3 regions of the Oryzibacillus soli genome follow, and region 1 is predicted to be linked to each of the others. Evidence: riboswitches for the same ligand, from Rfam matches in the RefSeq annotation. Region 1 holds a riboswitch; each other region holds the start of a gene.
What was found. A riboswitch is a leader RNA that binds a small molecule or an ion and turns the genes downstream of it on or off. The one in region 1 is predicted to bind cobalamin.
Positions count from the first base shown of each region.

Region 2: linked by a shared signal. The riboswitch ahead of ACSEXW_RS12930 (ABC transporter substrate-binding protein) and the one ahead of ACSEXW_RS26565 (cobyrinic acid a,c-diamide synthase CobB) in region 1 are both predicted to bind cobalamin.
Region 3: linked by a shared signal. The riboswitch ahead of ACSEXW_RS19415 (anaerobic ribonucleoside triphosphate reductase) and the one ahead of ACSEXW_RS26565 (cobyrinic acid a,c-diamide synthase CobB) in region 1 are both predicted to bind cobalamin.

Region 1 is NZ_JBPPGJ010000029.1:44,539-48,537, reverse strand. Features, by position in the region: gene ACSEXW_RS26575 (hypothetical protein) at 94-570, shown strand; gene ACSEXW_RS26570 (4Fe-4S binding protein) at 567-1,946, shown strand; cobalamin riboswitch at 2,094-2,291, shown strand; gene ACSEXW_RS26565 (cobyrinic acid a,c-diamide synthase CobB) at 2,403-3,854, shown strand; gene ACSEXW_RS26560 (cob(I)yrinic acid a,c-diamide adenosyltransferase) at 3,847-3,999, shown strand, end outside.
Region 2 is NZ_JBPPGJ010000008.1:201,441-205,439, forward strand. Features, by position in the region: gene ACSEXW_RS12920 (aminotransferase class I/II-fold pyridoxal phosphate-dependent enzyme) at 1-374, shown strand, start outside; gene ACSEXW_RS12925 (aspartyl-phosphate phosphatase Spo0E family protein) at 519-782, shown strand; cobalamin riboswitch at 918-1,113, shown strand; gene ACSEXW_RS12930 (ABC transporter substrate-binding protein) at 1,310-2,326, shown strand; gene ACSEXW_RS12935 (FecCD family ABC transporter permease) at 2,328-3,362, shown strand; gene ACSEXW_RS12940 (ABC transporter ATP-binding protein) at 3,367-3,999, shown strand, end outside.
Region 3 is NZ_JBPPGJ010000014.1:147,644-151,642, forward strand. Features, by position in the region: gene ACSEXW_RS19415 (anaerobic ribonucleoside triphosphate reductase) at 1-1,890, opposite strand, end outside; cobalamin riboswitch at 2,072-2,275, opposite strand; gene ACSEXW_RS19420 (glycoside hydrolase family 88 protein) at 2,584-3,711, opposite strand; gene ACSEXW_RS19425 (methyl-accepting chemotaxis protein) at 3,897-3,999, opposite strand, start outside.

The sequences.
Region 1 (3,999 bases):
GATTCCGATCGAGGATGTCCATCGATCCACATCGTTTCTCCATACTTTCTTCCTAGAATAGAGCCAGTAGCATCGAGAAGAAAGGAAGATCGGATGATGAAAAAAATCGCCATCGCCGCGGGATTGGCCGGTGTGGTCCTCTTCGCCGGCACCGCATGGGCAGACGAAGCCAAGAAGGACGAGCATGCCGGTCATGGAACCACACAGGTTCAACCGGCAGCCAAGCAAGAGGCCGTGAAGAGTCCGGTTCCGAGCCCGGCGCCGGCACCCGCTGCCGATGCCCACGCGGCCCACAATATGACAACGGAGGAGCACAGCAAGATGTCTACGCCTGCGGAGCAGCACGCCACATCGTCAACGGATGCGCATGCCTCCCATGGTTCGACCGGCAGCGCCACCTCCAATGGGACGCACGAAAGCTCAAGCACCGGCGGCCACGGGAGCCATGAGAACGTGGTGGAAACCCCGCCCAACCTGCCGGTTCTATATGCCTTCGGCGCAGTTAACGCCGCATTCATCCTGATTGGAATCTGGAACAAGCGGTTCCGGAAGAAGGAGGGGCTAGCATGAGCACACCGGTACGCAGCACTTCGCAATCCCCTGATGTCTCCGCCGCCGGCAAGCGGTACAATCTGTTGGACGTTCCTGCTATCCGGGCCTTCGTGCGCAGCAGATGGTACCCGGGTATTTTCCAGTGGGCGGCTATGGTCGTCTTCTCCGTCATTGTCTACGAACTGGCGGCCGGCACGATGAACCCGAGCCGGAACTTCGGTACCTCCTTAACCTGGGTGCTCTGGTGGCCCGCTATCCCGGTGATCTTCCTGGTGCTGGGCCGATTCTGGTGCGCCGTCTGTCCCTTCGGAAAGATCAGCGACATCGTCCGGAAGCTGGTCGGCTCCGAGAGACCCATGCCAGCCTTCCTGAAGAAATACGGGATCTGGCTGATCGATCTGTTCTTCATTCTGATCACCTGGTCCGACCACATCTGGGGAATCGTCGAGTCCCCTCGCGGTTCCGGATACCTGCTGCTTCTCTTGACCACGATGGTGGTGGGAACGTCGGTATTCTACGAACGGCGGACCTTCTGCAAAACGCTGTGCTTCCTGGGCGGCCTGGCCGGGAATTATTCCCGGTCCGGCATGCTGGAGCTCCGGGGCACTCCGGACATCTGCAAAACGTGCAAGACCCAGTCCTGCTACAAGGGCAACGAGAAGGCGGAAGGATGTCCGATGTTCGAGTTCCCCCGAACCATGGAAAGCAGCGCGGACTGCAATCTGTGCGGCAACTGCGTGAAGACCTGTCCGAACAATTCGATCCGGATCTCCCCCCGCAAGCCGACGGCTGAGCTGTGGGGCATCAAGAAGCCGAAGGCCGAGCATGCGTTTCTGGCTGCGGTCATCATGGGGATCGTCTTCGTACAGAATATCACCATGCTGGAGATCTGGGACCGCATCCTGACCGGCATCAGCAAGGTCACCCAGACCACGAACTACAACGTGAATTTCACCGTGGCTTTCGTTCTCTCCATGATGCTCCCGATCGCCATGCTGTGGGTCACCGCCCGCTTAACGGCCGGCTCGAAGAGCGCGGAGAAGGTCCGGGAGAACTTCGTCCGGTTCGGCTACGCCATTATCCCGCTGGACCTGGCTGGCCATCTGGCGCACAACCTGTTCCATGCCTTCACAGAGGGCAAGGCGATCTGGTTCAATACCGTGAGCCTGTTCGGTTACCAGCTCTCCGGAGACCTGAGTTTGGCATCCGCCGGAACCGTCCAATGGCTTCAATATCTTGTCGTTGTGCTCGGTACCGTGGGCTCGGCTTATACGGTCTATCGGATCGGCCAACGGGCATCGTGGCGGAAGCTGCTTCCGTATTACGTTCTGATGGCGGTCCTGGCCGTGATCAACCTCTATCTGTTCTCGCTGCCGATGATGCATCGGGTATAAGATCAAGCTTCCTGAAAAAATGGAGACTCCGTGATGATTCACGGGGTCTTCGTTTTGGTGATGGAGCGGAAACTATCAGAGGACGAAGCAGCCGGGTTCAATAGACGAATCCATAGACATATGGTATATTGAGAATTATTTTCTATACCGTAAGCTTCGGGAACGGGTGTCGGGTGTTCACAGCCCGACTTAATAGGGAAACCGGTGAAAATCCGGTACGGTCGCGCCACTGTAAGCGGGGAGCCGCTCCAAATTAGCCACTGCTTCATGGAACATGAAGCGGGAAGGCGGGAGATCAGGTGAAGAGCCGCAAGTCAGGAGACCTGCCCGTTCTTCGCTCACCTCATATCCTACGCGTCATAGGGTGGTGTAAGTGGATTCGATACGCGTAGGCATCTCCCGGCGGAGATGCTTATTTGTGCGTGCTGGGGCTTCAGAAGGAGGGATCGGAACGGCATGATATCCGAGATAGGGGGCGGAATCCCCCGCTTGGTGATAGCGGGCACCGGGAGCGGTGCCGGCAAAACGACCGTCACCATCGGTCTGATGGCGGCCTTGAAACGCCGCGGGCTGGCGGTGCAAGGCTTCAAATGCGGCCCGGACTACATCGATCCGAGCTATCACACTGCAGTCACCGGCAGAATCTCCCGGAATCTGGACACCTGGATGACGACTCTGGACGTGATGAGGGAGATCTTCCTGCGAGGATCCAGAGAAGCGGACATTTCCGTGATCGAAGGGGTTATGGGCATGTTCGACGGGAAGGATCCGTTGGCCAATACCGGATCGACGGCGGAGATCGCCGAGCTGTTGGCCGCACCGGTGCTGTTGGTCGTAAACGCCTCCAGCATCGGCCGGACAGCGGCCGCCATGGTGCTGGGCTTCCGCGAGCTGGCGGGTCCGGGCCGGATCGCCGGCGTTATAGCCAACCAATGCGGCAGTGAAGCCCACTTCCGCCTCGTCCAAGCCGCCGTCGAGCAAGTATGCGGCATCCCGGTGGTTGGCTGGCTGGGCAGAGAAGAGGGGCTCCAGGTGCCGGAGCGGCATCTGGGACTGGTACCTGCCATCGAACGGGGAGAGCTGGAGCCGTTCTTCGAGCGGGCGGCGGATGCGGTGGAGCAGGGTGTGGATCTGGACGCGCTGCTGGAGCTGGCCCGCCGGGTCCCGCCCCTGCCTTGGCCGGAGAAGTGGGTGTTCTCCACGCCTGCCGGCGGAACGGATCAAGCGGACGTGAATCCTCAGACGGAGGATTCGCTCACCATCGCCGTAGCCATGGATGCGGCGTTCAACTTTTATTACCCTGAGAATCTGGAGCTGTTGGAAGAGCTGGGAGCCCGTATCCAACCGTTCAGCCCCTTAGCCGGGGAGCCGGTACCGCCGGAAGCGGATGGCGTCTATATCGGAGGCGGCTTCCCCGAGGAATTTGCGGAGCAGCTGGCGCAGGCCGGACATGTGGGCCGGGATCTGAAGGCCCGGGCCGAGGTGGGACTGCCGATATTCGCCGAATGCGGGGGATATATGTATCTGAGCCGCTCCATTACGGACCAGTCCGGCCGGACGTTCCCGATGGCGGGCATCATTCCCGCAGAGGTGCGGATGCAGTCCAAGCTCTCGTCCTTCGGCTATCGGGAGGTAACGGGGCTCCGGGACGGCGTGCTCCTGGCCGAGGGGGATACGATCCGGGGACACGAGTATCATTATTCCACCTTGACTCCCGATTCGGAGATCTACCCTCACGCTTACGATACCAAAGGACTGCGCGGAGCCGGCCAAGACGGCTATGCTACCGATACCTTAACGGCGGGATATACCCACGTGCACTTCGCCTCGAATCCGGAAGCCGCCAAGCGGCTGGTTGCGAGATGTGCAGCGTACAGGAGAAGAAGAGGAGGAAGCGGACATGAGTGAGACGGAACAGACGGCACCGGACAAGAGAAGCAAAAGGAAGGGCTATACCCTGGTCTACACAGGGGATGGCAAAGGGAAAACCACCGCAGCCGTCGGGCTGGCCGTTCGTGCGGCGGGCCGGGGCTATAAGGTGCTGATTCTTCAG
Region 2 (3,999 bases), on a different contig from region 1:
TGTGTGCTCCCATCATGAGCCAGGTGGCTGCCTTGGAGGCGCTTCGGAACGGGATGGAGGAGAAGGACCGGATGGTGGACTCCTACAACCAGAGGCGCAGGCTGGTGGTCAAGGGCTTCCGCGACATGGGACTGGAGTGCCATGAACCCCAGGGAGCGTTCTACGCCTTTCCGAGCATAGCCGGAACCGGGCTCACGTCCGAGGAATTCGCCCAGCGGCTGCTGCTTGAGGCGAAGGTGGCTGCCGTTCCGGGGCACGTATTCGGTTTGGGCGGGGAGGGCTTCCTGCGATGCACCTATGCCAATTCGATCGCCCAGCTGATCGAAGCGCTGGATCGGATCGATAAGTTCCTGAGGCGGCTGGAGCGGGGCTGAAGGAGCAGGTCCATTGTCCTGCGCAAGACCCCCAAATTCTTGAAATCTAGTAAAATCCGCTTTCTTTTTCAAATAAAAACTGGTATCCTTATGTTAGGGGATTGTAAACATTCTAACCAGGGAATTCTTAAAGGAGGGATATAAATGGCGTTTGCTGAATACGTATGCCGGTCTTATCGTGGTAGCATGTTGGTTCGCGATCCTAACCATAGCACCAAATGGGCTTACCGACTATCTAGTAAACCTTCGCCATCCGCCTCCCTGGAAGAAGAAATTTACAGCCTTCGCAAGAAGATGGAGCAATTGGCTTTGAAGGAGCAGTGCTTGACCGCGCCCAAGGTAGTGGAAATCAGCACGATTCTCGATAAGAAGCTGAACGAATATATGGGAATTTTTCAGAGAGCCTGACCCCGCACGGGGAAGGCTCTTTTCATGTTCTTCCTCCCACCGTATGACGAACGTTATCTAAAATAGTTCTTGTAATTCCCATCGGATATGCCTATAATGTGCTCTTAGAGATTCGCGCTTGAATGAGAACCGAATAGCAGATTCCCGCCGATGGGTCCTTCGCGCTTCACGCGCAAGGTTAAAAGGGAAGCCGGTGTGAAACCGGCACGGTCCCGCCACTGTGAATCGGGGACGACCTCGTAAGGCCACTGTTCCGCATGCAGCCGGAATGGGAAGGCGAGGCACGTCTGAACCCGTAAGTCAGGAGACCTGCCCATCCGAGTGTAGCTGACGAAATCCTTCGAGGAAAAGGATCAGGCTGATCACGGAGTCCGACCGGACGTGAGACGAACGTCGAACGCCGGAACGCACCCCTTTCTGATTTGCTGTGCCCTCCCGCCTCGCAAGAGGCCGGAGGGTTCTTTCGTTTGGGTCTTGTTCGAGGCATTCAGGCTCATCTCATACATACGTACGAGGGAGAGATTCGGATGAGCAACAACATGTGGCGGAAAAAGGCGGCTGTCACGGCAGCGGCAGCACTAACCCTGTCCCTGGCCCTGGCGGGCTGCGGCGGCAAGGACACCAATTCGGCATCTCCTTCGGCAGCGGCAACCGCAACGGTTCAGCCCGCGGCCACGGCGGCTGTCCAGGCAACGCCCCCCGCGGCGACCCAGGCGGCTTCGAAGACGGTGTATCCGCTGAAGCTGAAGGATGCGACCGGCGTGGAGATCACCTTCGACAAAGCGCCTGAGAAGATCGTCACCCTGGCCCCGAGCGAGACGGAGTCCGTATACGCGGCGGGAGCGGGAGCCAAGATCGTGGCCGTGGACAAGTGGAGCGACTATCCGGCGGAAGCCAAGAGCAAGGCGCAGATCGGCGATCTGAATTCCAACATGGAAGCGGTGGTGGCGGCAGGGTCCGATGTGGTCTTCGCCAGCGCCGGTGTGAATAAGAAGGCGGTGGAGGCGCTTCGGGCCTTGAACGTCAAGGTGTTCGCAAGCGATCCGAAGACGCTCCAGCAGGCGATCGACCGGGTGGAGCTGTTCGGCCAGATCCTGAACACCCAAGCGGAAGCCAAGAAAGCCGCTGACGAGATGCGCGCGGATCTGAAGAAAGTGACCGATGCCGTGAAGAACGCACCGAAGAAACGGGTGTACATCGAATTCAGCCCGGGCTGGACCGTAGGCTCCGGCGAGTTCATGGACGAGATCGTCACCCTGGCGGGAGGCATCAACATCGGCGCAGACAAGAAGGGCTGGTACAAGATCGATCCGGAGGCCATCATCAAGGCCAATCCGGAGGTCATCGTCTATGCCAAGGGTGAAGCGGGCATGGGTTCCATCCTGGAGGAGATCAACAAGCGTCCGGGCTGGGATGCCATCGATGCCATGAAGAACAAGAAGCAGTATGCGGTGGATTCCAATCTGGTCAGCCGGGTCGGTCCGCGTGTCACCAAGGGACTGATCGAGGTGGCGAAGGCGATCCACCCGGATGAAGTGAAATAAGATGAACAGGCGACTGATCATATGGGGAGGAGGAGCGGCGGCGCTCCTTCTTTTCTCCATTATTGCGAGTTTGTCGTTGGGTTCGGCTAGACTGCCGCTCCTGGAGGTGTGGCGGATTCTCCTGCATAAGCTCCCCCTGCTGGGGAGTGTCGTCCATCCGGATTGGCCGCAGGCCAGCGAGAACATTATTATGAAGGTTCGCTTCTCCCGGGTGGTTCTGGCCGTCTTGGTCGGCGCTTCGCTGGGAGTGGCCGGTTCGGGCTTCCAGGGGGTGCTCCGGAACCCGCTGGCCGACCCTTACACGCTGGGCGTAGCCTCAGGCGCGTCCGTCGGGGCCGCCTTCATCATCCTGTTCGAGCTGCAGCATGCCGTGGGGCAGTTTACCGTGCCGCTGGTAGCTTTTGCAACGGGGACCTTGACGCTTGTGGCGGTCTTCCGGCTGTCCTCCCATGGCGGGAAGTCCAAGGTGGAAACGCTGATTCTGGCGGGGGTGGTCGTCAGCGCCTTCCTGGGCGCCGTCGTCTCATTTATGGTCAGTCTCTCCAACAAGGTAGTCAACGAGATCCTCTACTGGCTCATGGGAAGCCTGTCCATGCGGAACTGGGACTATTCGCTGGTGCTCCTGCCGTATTTTGTGTTCGGACTCTTGGTCATCTGGTGGCATGTGAGGGCCTTGAACCTCCTGACGCTGGGGGAAAAGCAGGCCGCTCATCTCGGCGTCGATCTGGAGCGGACCAAGTGGATCGTGCTGACCGTGTCCACTCTGCTGACTGCAGCGGCGGTGTCCGTATGCGGGGTCATCGGATTCGTCGGATTAGTGGTTCCCCATCTGGTGCGGCTGACGGTCGGACCGGATTACCGGCTTATCGTGCCGCTGTCCGCCCTAACTGGAGGGATCTATGTGCTGTGGTCCGATACGCTGGCCCGGCTCGTCCTGTCTCCGAAGGAGATCCCGCTCGGTGTGGTAACAGCACTCCTGGGCGCGCCATTCTTCGCTTATCTGCTGCGCAAGCGCAAATACCGGCAAGGGGGTTAATGCGATGATCGTCATGGAGAACGTGCAGAAGAGCTATGACGGCGTGCCGGTGCTCAAGCAGGTGAGCTGCTCCGTGCGCAAGGGCGAGATCTACGGGATCATCGGTCCCAATGGGAGCGGCAAATCCACCCTGCTGAAGATGATCTCCGGCACGGAGCGCCCGGATGCGGGGAGCGTGCGGGTGGACGGCAGGGAGGTGTCCGACTATGCCCGGCGGAAGCTGGCCCGCTTCATGGCGGTGCTGGAGCAGGAGGCACTGCCGCCGGTCGGCTTCACCGTGCGGGAGATTCTCGAGATGGGACGGTATCCCCATCAGGATTGGCTCGGGCGGGACCGGAGCGATGCCGAGGGGCTGCTGGCCGGGATCGTGGAGCGGCTGGGGCTGGCGGTGCTGGAGGAGCGGGCGGTGGACCAGTTGAGCGGAGGCGAACGCCAGCGTGCGGCGCTGGGCAAGGCCATGGCGCAGGAGCCGACGGTGCTGCTCCTCGACGAGCCCACGACCTACCTGGATATCGGCTACCAGCTCCAGATGATGGATTACGTGCGCAAGTGGAACCGGGAGTGCGGGCTGACAGTGGTGGCTGTGCTGCACGATCTGAACCTGGCCGCCTTGTACTGCGACCGGCTGCTGGTGCTG
Region 3 (3,999 bases), on a different contig from region 1:
GCGCTGGCGGTCCAGCTTCACGAAGCGGCCGGCCGTTCCCTCCGCCGGCGTGGCCAGCAGGGTGAAGTTCAGCCCCGTCCGCTCCGACTCCCGGTCCATCCGCTCCCGCATGCGGGTGACGATCCGGAGTCCCAGCTCCCGGGCCTCCTCCGATTCCCCGTGGTGGCTGCCGATGAGCGCCTTCAGGCACTCCGCCAGACCGATGAAGCCGACGGACAGGCTGCCGTGCCGGAGCACCTCCCGGATCTCGTCCTCAGGGGAGAGTCCGTCCGAATCGATCCATACCCCTTGTCCCATCAGGAAGGGGAAGTTCTTCACCTTCTTGCGCGCTTGAATCTCGTAGCGCTCCATCAGCTGATCGACCGTCAGGCTGATCAGGCGGTCCAGCTCGGCGAAGAAGCCGTCCGGATCCTGGCGGTGGAGCAGCGCGATGCGAGGCAGATTCAAGGTGGTGAAGCTCAGATTGCCCCGGCCGTGAGTGATCTCCCGCGCAGGATCCGCCACGTTCCCGATGACCCGGGTCCGGCAGCCCATATAGGAAATCTCCGTCTCCGGACGGCCCGGATGGTAATACTGCTTGTTGAACGGCGCATCCTGGAACGAGAAGTTGGGGAACAGCCGCTTCGCGCTGACCCGGCACGCCAGCCGGAACAGATCGTAGTTGGGATCGCCGGGGTTGTAGTTCACGCCCTCCAGCACCCGGAAGATCTGGATCGGGAAGATGGGAGTCTCCCCGATGCCGAAGCCCTTCTCCGTGACCAAGAGGATGTTGCGGATCACCATGCGGCCCTCTGGGCTGGTATCCGTTCCGTAATTGATGGAGCTGAACGGGGTCTGGGCCCCTGCCCGGCTGTGCATCGTGTTCAGGTTGTGGATCAAGGCCTCCATGGCCTGGTGGGTGCTCTCCTCCGTCTCGGCCAGAGCCGCTTGCTCCGCCAGCTCCTGGGCCTGCCGCAGGGAGGCCTCGTCCCAGTCTCCGGCGGCTGCCAGAAGCGCGGCCTCCCGCTCCCGCTCTTCCGGCGGGCGGCTCAGGCTGGGCCGGACATAGCCAGCAGTGGCCTCCAAGCCCTCGAGGTCCCCGCGGAGCTTGTCCGCTCCGGCGGCGTCCAGCCGGCACAGCCAGGTATAGGCCTTGACCAGATTCCCCCGGTAATGCCGCACGTAGGTCTTGGCCACGCCCTCGGCCAGCCCGTAGTCGAAGTTGGGGATGCTCTGGCCGCCATGCTGGTCGTTCTGGTTGGACTGGATGGCGATGCAGGCCAGGGCCGCGTAGCTGCGGATGTCATTGGGCTCCCGCACTCGGCCGTGTCCGGTGCCGAAGCCTCCGTGGAACAGCTTCACCAGGTCGATCTGGCAGCAGGTGGTGGTCAGCGTCAGAAAATCAAGATCGTGAATATGGATGTCGCCCTTGCGGTGGGCCTGGGCATGCTCCGGCTTCAGCACGAACAGCTCGTTGAACTGCTTGGCCCCCTCGGAGCCGTACTTCAGCATCATACCCATGGAGGTATCGCAGTCGATGTTGGCATTCTCGCGCTTGATGTCGCTCTCCGAGGCTTCCTGGAACGTGATGCTCTCATAGGTCTTCATCAGGCGGGTACCCCGCTCCCGGATCTTCGTGCGCTCCTCCCGGTACAGGATGTACGCCTTGGCGGTCCGGACCAGCCCTTCCTTCATGAGCACGCGCTCCACCGTGTCCTGGATCTCCTCCACCTGAGGAGCGCTGCCGGCCCCCTCCCGCTCCAGCGTTGCAACAACCTGCATCGCCAAGAGGGAGGCCCGTACGGCCTCCGCTTCATGGGTGGCCTCCAAGGCCCGCTCCAGGGCTTGCTCAATTTTGGCCAATGAGAATGGCGCTTCCCGTCCGTCCCGTTTCCTGATGCACTCGATCATGCGTCCAACAGCTCCCCATCCAAAATAAAAGTGCGCCTTCCACCGCCTGCGAAGACGACAAAAGACGCACGGCCGCCAGCTACCCTCCGTCCATACAGACCGCAACCGGTCCGCACGGGTCTTCCCGCCGGGTATCTGATTATCCGAACCGTATCGAACACGTCCCCCATCTCCGTAGGTGTCATGTGTCCATGAACGGGCAGGTCTCCTGGCTCTGGCGTCGTCGCCCCATAGGGCCTTCCCGGCTCATGCGCCAGTGGTTCCCCCCTAAGGACTCTTCCATTACAGTGGCGGGACCGCGCCGGCATCGCACCGGACTTCCCTATTAAGCCTGACCGGCGGTCGACGCCGACCGGTGCAGACACCCTGTTCATAACTACATATAGTGACAATGTTACGAGAGTACACCAATATATTGATAGTGTCAATGGAGGAACGATGAACAATGACGAAGATGGGGCTTTGGTCCCCCTCGCCTCAAGCCCGTGTAATCTGCACCCATCCTAGGGTTAAATCTGCCGGGCGGCGAGGGCATAGAACGGAATTCCGAGGGGGGGCCGAGGGGGGGCCGAGGGGTTGTTCTCCTGGGCTCTTGAGATATATCAAGCCAGCCTGCCGGTGACACTTCCACTTGCCAATAAGCAGCAAAGACGGCCGGGCGCCATCGCCCGGCCGTCTTGCCTTGAGAACCACTTACTTTTCGTACCAGTAACCCTTCAGGCCCTTCTCCATCCGGAGGAGCGCTTCCAGGTAGTAGTAGTCGCCCCAGATTACATGGTCGTCGGGGGAGGCGCCGCCGCGAACGGAATAGGAGCCCCGCTTCAGGAGTCCCTGCGGCTGCGGATCCGAGCCGGTGGAGTAGTTCTCCACCAAGGAGCGCATGGATTGGGTCACCTGGCCGGCGAAGTAGCCATAGTCCGGGTGGGAGCTCTCCAGGTGCTCCATCAGCTCCAGCGTACCGGCGGCCGCGATGGCGGAGGCGGAGCTGTCGCGCTTCGTCTCTGCGTTCACCGGAGCGCTGAAGTCCCAGTAAGCGACGCGGTCGCGGGGGAGCTGCTCATAGAAGTAGCGGGCCAGGCGTCTCGAAGCCTCGAGGAACTTCACGTTGTTGGTGTAGCGGTATGAGAGGGCGAAGCCGTAGATGCCCCAGGCTTGGCCGCGGGTCCAGGTGGAGCCGTCCTCGTAGCCTTGAGCCGTGCCGCCGCGGATGGCGTTGCCGTTGGCCGGATCGAAGTAGAAGGTGTGGTAGGAGGAATCGTCGCCCCGCACCAGGAAGCGGCGGCTCTTCTCCGCATGGAGGGCGGCCACTTCCTTGTACTTCGGATCGCCGGTCTGCTCATAAGCCCAATACAGAAGCGGCAGGTTCATGAGACAGTCGATGATGATGCGTCCGCCGTTGACCGGATCCCCCTGCGGTCCCCAAGCCTGGATCAGCTTGGCTTCGGGACGCCAGCGCTTCAGAAGCACGTCGGCGGCTTGAAGGGTCAGCTGCCGGGCGGATTCATCCTGCTCGATGATCCACTGGGCCTTGCTCGACAGGGAGTACAGGAAGCCGATGTCGTGGTGGTCCAGATTGATGTTCTTCTCCAGCCGGTTGCGGAAGCTCTCCACGGTCCCGACGGCGGCCTTCTTGTAGGCTTCATCCCCTGTATATTCATAGCTCAGCCACAGCAGGCCGGACCAGAAGCCTTCGGTCCAATCCGTATTGTGTGTCAGCTGGTAATCTCCGCCGTCGATGCCGACATGGGGGAACTGCCCCTTGTACCGGCCGATGTTCACTTTGACTCTGGAGACCGCCTCGTCGATCGCTTGTTTCCACATAACCTGTATCCTCCCCGGGATCATTCTCTTGATTAATCGATGAATGACTTTAGCTTCATCATATTATTTAAACGTTTAAATTGCAAGGGTCAAAATTGCTCTCACGGCACAAAAAGAAACACGCCACCCTTAGGATGGCGTGTCAGAACGGCCCTTCAAGCCGGTGATCATGTAATCGGATTCCCTTATGCTTCCCCAGCCCGCTCGTCCGACAAGCGGGCGGCCAGCCGGTCCAGCTCCACCAGCAGGCCCTTCAGCTCCAGCACCGAGCCCATGACCCGGTCCATG